3 linked regions of the Thermogemmatispora onikobensis genome follow. The protein of the gene in region 1 interacts with the protein of each later gene in a pairwise test. Links are inferred from orthologs where the notes say so. Each region holds a gene or a part of one and is shown in the gene's direction. Other genes may lie near its edges.

Region 1 (3,115 bases):
TGATCCGCGTGATCACCCACGCCCTGGCTACAAGCGAAGAGCAGCAGCTGGCCCGCGCTCAACAGCCGTTCCAGCCGTTTCAGCCGCCCCAGCAGCAGCCATCACAGCAGCAATTGGTGCGCGCCCAATCCTGAATAGTGCTGACAGCCAGGCCATACATTGACCCGCGCCTTCCGCAGCAGCGTCGGGCGGCGGCTCCCCGTCGCCCGCACGAGGGCCAACTCGTTCATCAGTAGCCCTTCTGCAGGAGCGAGCCGAGAGCCCGAGGCAGAGCGAGATCTGGGCAGAGCGAGAGCGGGCGGGGCATCTTCCCTTTGTCTGGCAAGGCAAGCAAGGAGGCAAGCACACAGACAAGTGGAAAGCCAGTCTCATGCTCTTCTAGTCCGGCCACTCTGCTTCGGGCTTTTCCTCCCGCTCCTCTACTCTACACTTCATCTCTATCCTCCTGCTCGATTTGACGCCTGGCTCATCTCATCAGCCCCCCCAGAGTCCCCAACTCACAGGCAGACAGAAGCGGCCTTTTCACTCTCCGTTTTACGTACCGGCCATGCTCTCCGTAATATCTGATAGGGAGGGTTCGCATTTTGAGGAAGAAGGAACGTCTTGCCATCCCTTGACACACTTGCTACAATGCGCTTAGAACGCCTTTCGGCAACATACTACCTGCTCATCGCAGCACCCAGACAAGGGCTGCTCGCTCACAGAGAGAAGAGAAACGGGGGTCCGCATGCAGTCGATATTTCATGGCGATCGATACGAGAGAGAGAGGCCCTGGGACCGCCAGGGGCAGGCGGTGAACGAGGGTTCAGATTTCTACTACGATGAGCAGGCGAACCGCTGGGCCGTACTCCGACATGAGGTAGAGGTGGGAGAGGATATGCGGGAGGAGCACACCCTGGCCGGCTGGGAGCAGCGGGATACGGAAGAGGAGATGATCGCTACTGAGGCGCCCGTCGACGCCGAGGAGCGCTGCGATGAGCCGCGCCATGTTGATATTGTGGTGGCCGGTGTAGGCGGCGGAGGCACCAATGCGGTGAATCGCATGATTGATATGAATGTCCGGGGCGTGCGTTTCATCGCAATGAATACGGATGCGCAGGTGCTGGAGCTGTCACAGGCCCCACTGCGGATTAGCCTGGGCCACCATTATACTAAGGGTTTGGGAGCAGGCGGTAACGCGGCTGTCGGTATGCGGGCCGCCACGGAGAGCGCTGCGGAGATTCGTGCCGCGCTCAAGGATGCTGACCTGGTCTTTATCGCCGCCGGTTTGGGAGGAGGCACCGGTACGGGAGCTGCCCCAGTGGTGGCTTCAATCGCTCGCAAGCTGGGCGCCCTGACCATCGGCATTGTGACACTTCCGTTCAGCTTTGAAGGCTCTCGCCGCCGCCGCGTGGCTCAGGAGGGCCTGGCCGAGCTGAGCAAAGAGGTCGATGCGCTGATCACTATCCCCAACGATCGCTTGCTGATGTCGAGCACACGAGATCGCAGCCTGGCAGAGGCCTTCAAGGTCGCCGATGACGTGCTGCGCCAGGGAGTGCAAGGGATCGCAGAGGTCATTAATGTGCCGGGGCTGGTCAACGTCGATTTCGCCGATGTGCGGAATGTCTTGCGCGGCGCCGGCAGCGCTTTGATGAGTATCGGCGAGGGGAAGGGCCGCAATCGTGCTCAGGCTGCCGCCCAGCAGGCCATCGCTGGTGGCTTCCTGAATGTGACCATCAAGGGAGCGCACCGTGTGCTGTTCAATATTAGCGGTGGCGAGGATCTGACGCTTTTTGAGGTCAATGAGGTGGCAGAGTGCATTCGCAGCGTGGTCGACGAGGCGGCAGATATTACCTTTGGAGCGGTCATCGATCCAACGTTGCAGGATAGCCTGCGAGTAACGCTGATTGCCGCTGGCATGGGGGAGCCACTGGCAGCCCAGCCGCCAGCGTTGATGGCGGGAACATCGCGCCCGGCTCAGCTCCAGGCACCAGCCCAGGCCAGCAACGGCACAGGCATGCCCGAACCGGCTCGGGCATCTCACCAGATGGTCCCTATGCCGCCTTTGACACCGCGCCCTTCTCTGTCCCACGGCGTCCCGGCTGCCTCAGCGGCCCCTTCGCGTCCACCTGCCTTGCCACGTCCGCAGCGTAGCCTGGAAGATCTGCGGGGCTTGCGTAGCCTGGCACGCCGCTACCAGGAGCGGCTGGAGCAGGAGCAGGAGGTTAGCGCTCCTCCCTTCCTGCGTCGTCGCTAGGAGGCAGAGAGGGGTCTCCGGGCCGGGAAGGGAGCGACGTCCTTCGCCAATGACCCCAGGACCACCATCGAGACAAGACAAGGCAAGCCAAGGGGAGCTGACCACCGCGGTGGCCAGTCTCCCCGCTGGCTAGCCTCCTCACAGGCCAGCTCTTCCCGTCGGCAGATGTGCTTGCCGAATAGCTAGAACATCGACATACCTCATCTCAGGCCCGCCTACACAAGCGCGAGGGAAGCAGCGGGAGCGCACGAGCAAGCCACTTCCTCTCTGAGGCGCCCGGCAGACGCGGCGAGCGATGCTAAGGGGTCGCGCCGCTCTCATCCGATGTCTGAGCTGGAGCAGCGGCAGAGCTAGCAGCACGCCCCCGCTCACCGCCCTTCTTACCAATGCGCGAGTAGAAAGCCGAGCCTTGCTGACGCTTCGTCGACTCTCCGCCCTTCTTACCGATCTCAGAATAGAATTGCGGGCCGCGTTTCTGCTTGACCGCTTCGCCTCCCTTCTTACCGATTCTAGCGTAGAACTCCGTACCATACTTCTCGCGCACAGCCTGACCGCCATGCTTGGCCTTCTGCGATCCGGGTTCCGGTCCGCGTTTATTGTTCGCCATAGAAGGTCCCGCCTCTCTTTCACTCAAATCCACGTTTACCCAACAACGCGGCGAGACAGTCTCTGCTCCCAGCGAGAGAGACAGAAATCTCGCAGCCTTCTAGCTAGCGCAAGGGATGCTTGCGAGCCTGAGCCACGCGGTTGGCGATCAGGGCCGCGGTGATGCCCGCGCCGACGCCGTTATCGATATTGACGACGGCGAGGCCCGGGGCACACGTCTGCAGCATTGACAGCAGGGCGGCCATGCCCTTGCCGCCCAGGCCGTAGCCAACC
Region 2 (2,960 bases), on another replicon or contig:
TGATCGATGCGCGCGCGCAGCAAGTCACGGCGGGCATTCGACCTGGCACGCGCCTGGGAGCCGCAGAAGTCGCCTTTGCTGTCGAGGTCTTTAAAGAGGTACCCGTATTGACGGGGATTAGCAATTTTACACTACGCTATGAGAGTAAAATATATGTAAGTAATGCCGGCCCTTCCGCGCAGCAGCCGCAGACGGTGAGCCATACCACCTTCGTCATCGTCAGCCCCGCCGGCTGGGTAGCCTATCTTGGAGGGCCGGATGATGTCAACCCGCTGGCCAACCGGTTGCGCGAGTTGCAGCAGATCCTCGTCATGGCGCAGCAGAAGGGGCTTCACCTGGCAACAATTGACCTGCGCTTTGGCCTGAATGTGGTCTACACATTACAGCCATAGATAGGCAGCAGGAAGCGAGCGGGACCGGACGGGCCCGGCCTCTCCGCGTAGGCGCCCCTGATCCTGCAGAAGCAGGGCCGTTCATGCTCAATCGATAAGTCTGTAGTGCGTCTCTGATGGATACGCGGTGCGTGCGCAAGGGGGAGCAAACCAGAGGGAGGAAAGGGAGCAAGAAACAAGGTGGTAGCGCGGTGAACAGCGGTCTCCACAAGCGTGGAAATGATGAGGGCAGGAAAGAAGAGGGGCCGGGGCAAGAGGAGAAGAAAGCAAGCGGACAAGGGAGAGAGCGAGAGCGAGCGAGCGAGCGCAGCTGCGTGTCCCTAGCTAGCAATGCCGCCCGATGAGGAGCTAGATCGTGCAAGAGCGGGTGATCGTCGGAATCGACGTCGGAACAACAAAGGTCTGTGTTCTCGTTGGCGAGCTTGATCGCGACGGGAAGCTGAACATTGTTGGCGTTGGCACCTGCCCTTCACAGGGCTTGCGGCGTGGGGTGGTGGTCAACATTGAAGAGACAGTCACCTCGATCGCCGCAGCAATCGACCGTGCCGAGCGCCTCTCCGGCAAGCATATCACCACGGCCTACGTGGGCATTGCCGGCAGCCATATCGAATCGGAGAACAGCAAAGGCTTTGTCGCTATCACTCCGAGCCATCGCGATATCGTTCAGAATGATATTTGCCGGGCAATTGAAGTGGCGCGGGCGATTGCCATTCCGGCCAATCGCGAGATCATTCACGTCATTCCGCGCGGTTATGTTGTTGATGGGCAGGAGGGCATTAAGAATCCCATCGGCATGTCTGGCTTCCGCCTGGAAGTAGAGACGCATATCGTCACAGGCTCCGTCTCTTCAATTCACAACCTGATTAAATGCGTCCAGAAGGCTCATGTGGAGATTGAGGATCTGGTGCTGGAGCCGCTGGCCTCGGGGGAGGCGGTTCTGGCCGATGGTGAAACCGACCTGGGGGTGGTGCTCGTGGATGTGGGCGGCGGCACCACCGATATTGCCATCTATACCGACGGCGCCATCTGGCATACCGTGGTCCTGCCCATCGGCGGTAACCTGATTACGAGCGATATCGCGATCGGCCTGCGCCTGCCTTTCGCCGTTGCCGAAGAGCTGAAGGTAACGTACGGGCACTGTGATCCTTCAGCTATCGATGACGATGATATGATCGATCTCGCGCAATTCATGCCAGATTGTAACGATCTTGTGCCGCGCAAGCTGCTGGCCGAGATCATCCAGGCGCGCGTTGAAGAACTCTTCGAGATGGTGCATGATGAGATTAAGAAGTCGGGCTACGATGGGCTGCTACCTGCCGGCCTGGTGCTGACGGGTGGCACTGCCGAGCTTCCGGGTATTCTGGAGCTGGCCGGGCAGATCCTTGATCTGCCGGCGCGCATCGGCGTCCCTCTTGGCCTGCATGGCCTGGCCGACTCGATCTGTCGCCCAGCCTATGCGACCGCTGTCGGCCTGCTGCTCTGGGGCCTGACTCACTCCTCGCTGACCTACGAGGAGGAGGAGGAAGGACAGCAGGCGGCTCGTGGCACTATGCTGTCGCGCATCGGGCGCTGGCTACGTTCGTTTATTCCGTAAGTCTTGGGAGCCTGTGAAAGGAGACGAGACCCGGGCCGCGCATCCGGTCCGAGCGGCCTGGCTCTGGTCAGGGACCATCGGGAGCCGGGGGCGAGGGCGGGGGCGCAAGTGGAGAGAGAGAGAGAGGGAGGACATGCGCGGTGAGCGGAGCGAGAGAACTTGTGACAGGCTCGAAAGGGGGCCACGAATATATGGGATCAATGGGACAACATCAGGTTGAAGGCTTCGCCCAGATCCGTGTGATCGGGGTGGGAGGCGGCGGCAGCAACGCGGTCAATCGCATGATTCAGGCCAATATGATGGGCATCGAGTTCATTGCCGTCAATACCGATGCTCAGGCCCTGCTGTTGACGCAAGCCCCGAAGCATATCCGTATCGGCGATAAGCTGACCCGTGGCCTCGGTGCAGGAGGAAATCCTAGCGTGGGGGCCAAGGCGGCAGAGGAGAGCGCCGAGGAGCTGTATGAGGCGCTGAAAGGCTCCGACATGGTTTTCATTACCGCCGGTATGGGCGGCGGCACTGGCACCGGCGCCAGCCCCATTGTGGCGCAGATCGCCCGCGAGGTCGGGGCGCTCACGGTGGGCGTGGTCACTCGCCCCTTTAGCTTCGAGGGCAAGAAGCGCCAGCAGACGGCTGAGGAGGGCATTGCCAATCTGAAGCAGCATGTGGATACGCTGATTACCGTGCCCAATGACCGCCTGTTGCAGATCGCTGACAAGCGCACGCCACTCTCGGAAGCGTTCCGCCTGGCCGATGATGTGCTGCGCCAGGGTATTCAGGGGATCAGCGATCTGATTACAGTGCCCGGACTGATTAACCTGGATTTTGCCGATGTGAAGACAATTATGTCCGCCGCTGGCTCGGCCTTGATGGCCATCGGCGAGGCGAGTGGCGAGACGCGCGCGATCGATGCCGCCCAGATGGCGATCGCCAGCCCGCTGCTCGATATCGACATCAGTGGGGCGCGCGGCGTG
Region 3 (2,939 bases), on another replicon or contig:
CCCTACTTTACTTTAAAGATAGATGACCAAGTAGCCACTGATTGAGATGCACAAAGAGACTCTGGGCAATGGCTTCGTTGTAAGCCCGCTGCCAGGCGCTGAACTGACTCAGATCACCCGCCGGTATATTCTGGACGGCACTGAGGACGTTATGCAAGGCCAGTAACAGAACCAGCCACAGGAGCCAGGCTTCAACAAAACCCAAGACCATCCCGAGCAACTCGTCCAGAATACCTAGCATTGGAATGCGGTGCACAAAGGCCCGAATGAGAGTGGTGATGATATGAACGATAACGACAGTAGCAAAGAAGAGCAGCGCATAGGCCAGCAGAGGCGCCGCTCCGGCACCATTGCCAGCGAGCACAGCGGTGAAGGTGGGACCGAAGAGCAGGGCTACACCCAAGGCCAGCGGGAGCGCAACCAGATTAATTAAGCTAGCAATAAGGCCATTATGGAAACCATTGATGACCAGCACAATGGCTGTAGCCAGAAAGGCAAGATCGATCCAGTTAAACGACAGAGACATTTACTTCTTCCTCCCAAGATCATGAATGAGAAGTAATGAAATAGAAAGTTGAACCTCCTGATATATAATCAAACGAGGCTCCAGGCTCACTGTCACAGCCAAGATGCCGGAAGCCTGGGAAGCAAGAGGCTGGAAGGCAAGCAGGGGGGCAGCGGCTTAGCGGCTTGGCCTGGGGCAGACCAACATGCTATAATGAAGGCATGAGCATCAGGGGGAAAACAACAGAGACAAGCGCTCCTCAGCAAGACCTGTTCGGGCTGACCCTCACGCAGCTTGAAGTCTGGTTCAAGGAACTGGGGGAGCCGCCATATCGCGCCAGGCAGGTCTACAACTGGATCTACAAGCACCTGGTCACGGACTTCGAGGCTATGAGCGACCTGCCTCTGCGCCTCCGGCAGCGTCTGGCGCGCGAAGCCACCATTGGCCAGGTCATCGTTCGCAGCGAGCAGCGCTCCAAGGATGACCGCACGCGCAAGATCCTGCTGGAGCTGGCCGATGGCCGCCTCATCGAATCGGTGCTGATGCTTTACCCACCCCTGGGAGGGAGCAGCGCGCGCGCCACCGTCTGCGTCTCCAGCCAGGCGGGTTGTGCTTTTGGCTGCACCTTCTGTGCTACGGGCCAGATGGGATTTGAGCGGCACTTGAGTGCAGGGGAAATCGTGGCCCAGGTTCTGCACTTCGCGCGCGAATTGCGGGCGGCCCCCTGGCGTGCTCGCGGCCTGCCCGGCAGCCAGCCTATCGACCACATCACCAATCTGGTCTTTATGGGCATGGGCGAGCCACTGCATAACTATGACAACGTGCTCCACGCCTTGCGCATCCTGAACAGCGCCGAGGGCTTCAACCTGGGCGCGCGGCACATGACCATCTCCACCGTAGGGCTGCCCCACGGCATCCGGCGCCTTAGTCAAGAGGGGCTGCAGGTCAACCTGGCCATCTCGCTGCATGCGCCCAACGACGAGCTGCGCGCGCAAACGATGCCGGTCAACCGCAAATATCCGCTGGCCGAGGTGCTGGCGGCCTGTCAGGACTACATTGCCGCCACGCGAAGGCAGATCACGTTCGAGTATGTCCTGCTGGCCGGTGTCAACGATAGTCCTGCTTGTGCCCATCAGCTTGGCGAGCTGTTGTCTCCACTCAAGCAGTATGCGCACGTCAACTGCATTCCAGTCAACAAGACAGCGGCAGGCTACCGTCCGCCCGGGCCGGAAGCCATCCGTCGTTTCCGCGAGATCCTCTTCGAGCACGGCGTCAGCAACAGCGTCCGGGCCGAGCGGGGCGACGACATCGATGCTGCTTGCGGGCAACTGCGCACCCGCTTCGTGACCCAGCAGCGGCTGGCAGCGGCTTTCAGCCGCCGACCTGAGCCGGTTCGCCCCCAGTGACCTCAGCGTGCCCCAAAAAAAAGAAAAGACGTAGCAGGGAGAAGGAACAGCAATAACAGGACGGACGAACGCGCGGCAGAGGGCAGCCGGGCAGGCCGGGGAGGGAACGCCGTGCGAGCGGCGCTCTTACCTGCCTCCGGCCAACGCTATGCTTTGGGGAGCTTGAGCATCGTACGCAGACAGCGCGTACAGACATGCACCGTGCGCCGCACCCCGTTGATCTCCAGATGACGACGCTGCACATTCACCACGAAGCGCCGCCGTGTATGACGCTGCGAGTGCGACACCTTATTGCCATACATCGGCTTACGCTGACAGAGGTCACAACGACCAGCCATAGCAATCTCCCTTCCTCTTTTCTCTTCTCATCTTTCAAGTTCAAGCCGTCCAGGCGCTCATCCTGACACCTGTCTGCCTATGTTCCGCCGTTGCCGTTTGAAGTAGGAGGGAACGACAGGCCCCAGCCCATGCTCACCCGACAGTACAGGCAGAGGGGCCACGGCTTTCGCCGAGCCGCGTCAGGGGACTACCGCCCGGAGGCCGCTTGATCAGGATAAGAGGTATCCAGCCAGGTGCCAGGACCCTGCCACAATCCCTCAACCCGCTGGTAGACCTGAACTGGTCTCAACAACTCCCAGCGCCTGGCCTTTCCTTTCCCTGGCTTGCCGCTGCCAGGGCAGGCGCCTGCTCTACGCATCCTACTATAGAAAAACACAGCGCCCCACGGGGACCACGACCCTGCCCCACCCTACAGGGCAGACGACGGCGCCCTTGATTCTGACGGGGGCCTTTGATATACTGCAACAGAACGCGGGCCTTGCACTCCAGTAAGTCGAGAGCAAAGCGTTAGTAAGCGTTGAGTACGCTCTGCGAGTATAGCAGATCGCCCTCGCTTTGGCAAGTGCATAGGCCAGAAAGAAGACCAGCAAACCAGCAAAGCAGAGAAAGCACAGAGAAGACATGGGTATGCCGAAGCCATCTACGATTCAACCGCAGCACGGAACGCGCCCGCTGGGCAGGATCGAGGT

The links.
Region 2: the proteins of ftsZ (region 1) and ftsA interact in binary tests that used the Escherichia coli proteins (3 or more experiments, as listed by UniProt). The link is inferred for Thermogemmatispora onikobensis from one-to-one orthologs.
Region 3: the proteins of ftsZ (region 1) and rlmN interact in binary tests that used the Escherichia coli proteins (3 or more experiments, as listed by UniProt). The link is inferred for Thermogemmatispora onikobensis from one-to-one orthologs.

The regions. Positions count from the first base shown.
Region 1 is NZ_BDGT01000008.1:30,878-33,992, forward strand. The notes cover bases 22-2,981. They hold ftsZ (cell division protein FtsZ), read left to right. Parts: upstream 22-727; coding sequence 728-2,236; downstream 2,237-2,981. Other genes in these bases: BGC09_RS05480 (response regulator), read left to right, coding at 22-134; BGC09_RS05490 (KGG domain-containing protein), read right to left, coding at 2,535-2,843; larB (nickel pincer cofactor biosynthesis protein LarB), read right to left, coding at 2,947-2,981. In the rest of the region: more of BGC09_RS05480, read left to right, coding at 1-21; more of larB, read right to left, coding at 2,982-3,115. UniProt on the Escherichia coli protein: Essential cell division protein that forms a contractile ring structure (Z ring) at the future cell division site. The regulation of the ring assembly controls the timing and the location of cell division.
Region 2 is NZ_BDGT01000027.1:58,077-61,036, reverse strand. The notes cover bases 62-2,866. They hold ftsA (cell division protein FtsA), read left to right. Parts: upstream 62-747; coding sequence 748-1,986; downstream 1,987-2,866. Other genes in these bases: BGC09_RS12975 (cell division protein FtsQ/DivIB), read left to right, coding at 62-392. Also shown: more of BGC09_RS12975, read left to right, coding at 1-61. UniProt on the Escherichia coli protein: Essential cell division protein that assists in the assembly of the Z ring. May serve as the principal membrane anchor for the Z ring.
Region 3 is NZ_BDGT01000024.1:53,141-56,079, reverse strand. The notes cover bases 35-2,818. They hold rlmN (dual-specificity RNA methyltransferase RlmN), read left to right. Parts: upstream 35-726; coding sequence 727-1,911; downstream 1,912-2,818. Other genes in these bases: rpmB (50S ribosomal protein L28), read right to left, coding at 2,058-2,249; BGC09_RS12000 (CvpA family protein), read right to left, coding at 35-526. Outside these bases: more of BGC09_RS12000, read right to left, coding at 8-34; BGC09_RS11985 (Asp23/Gls24 family envelope stress response protein), read left to right, coding at 2,878-2,939.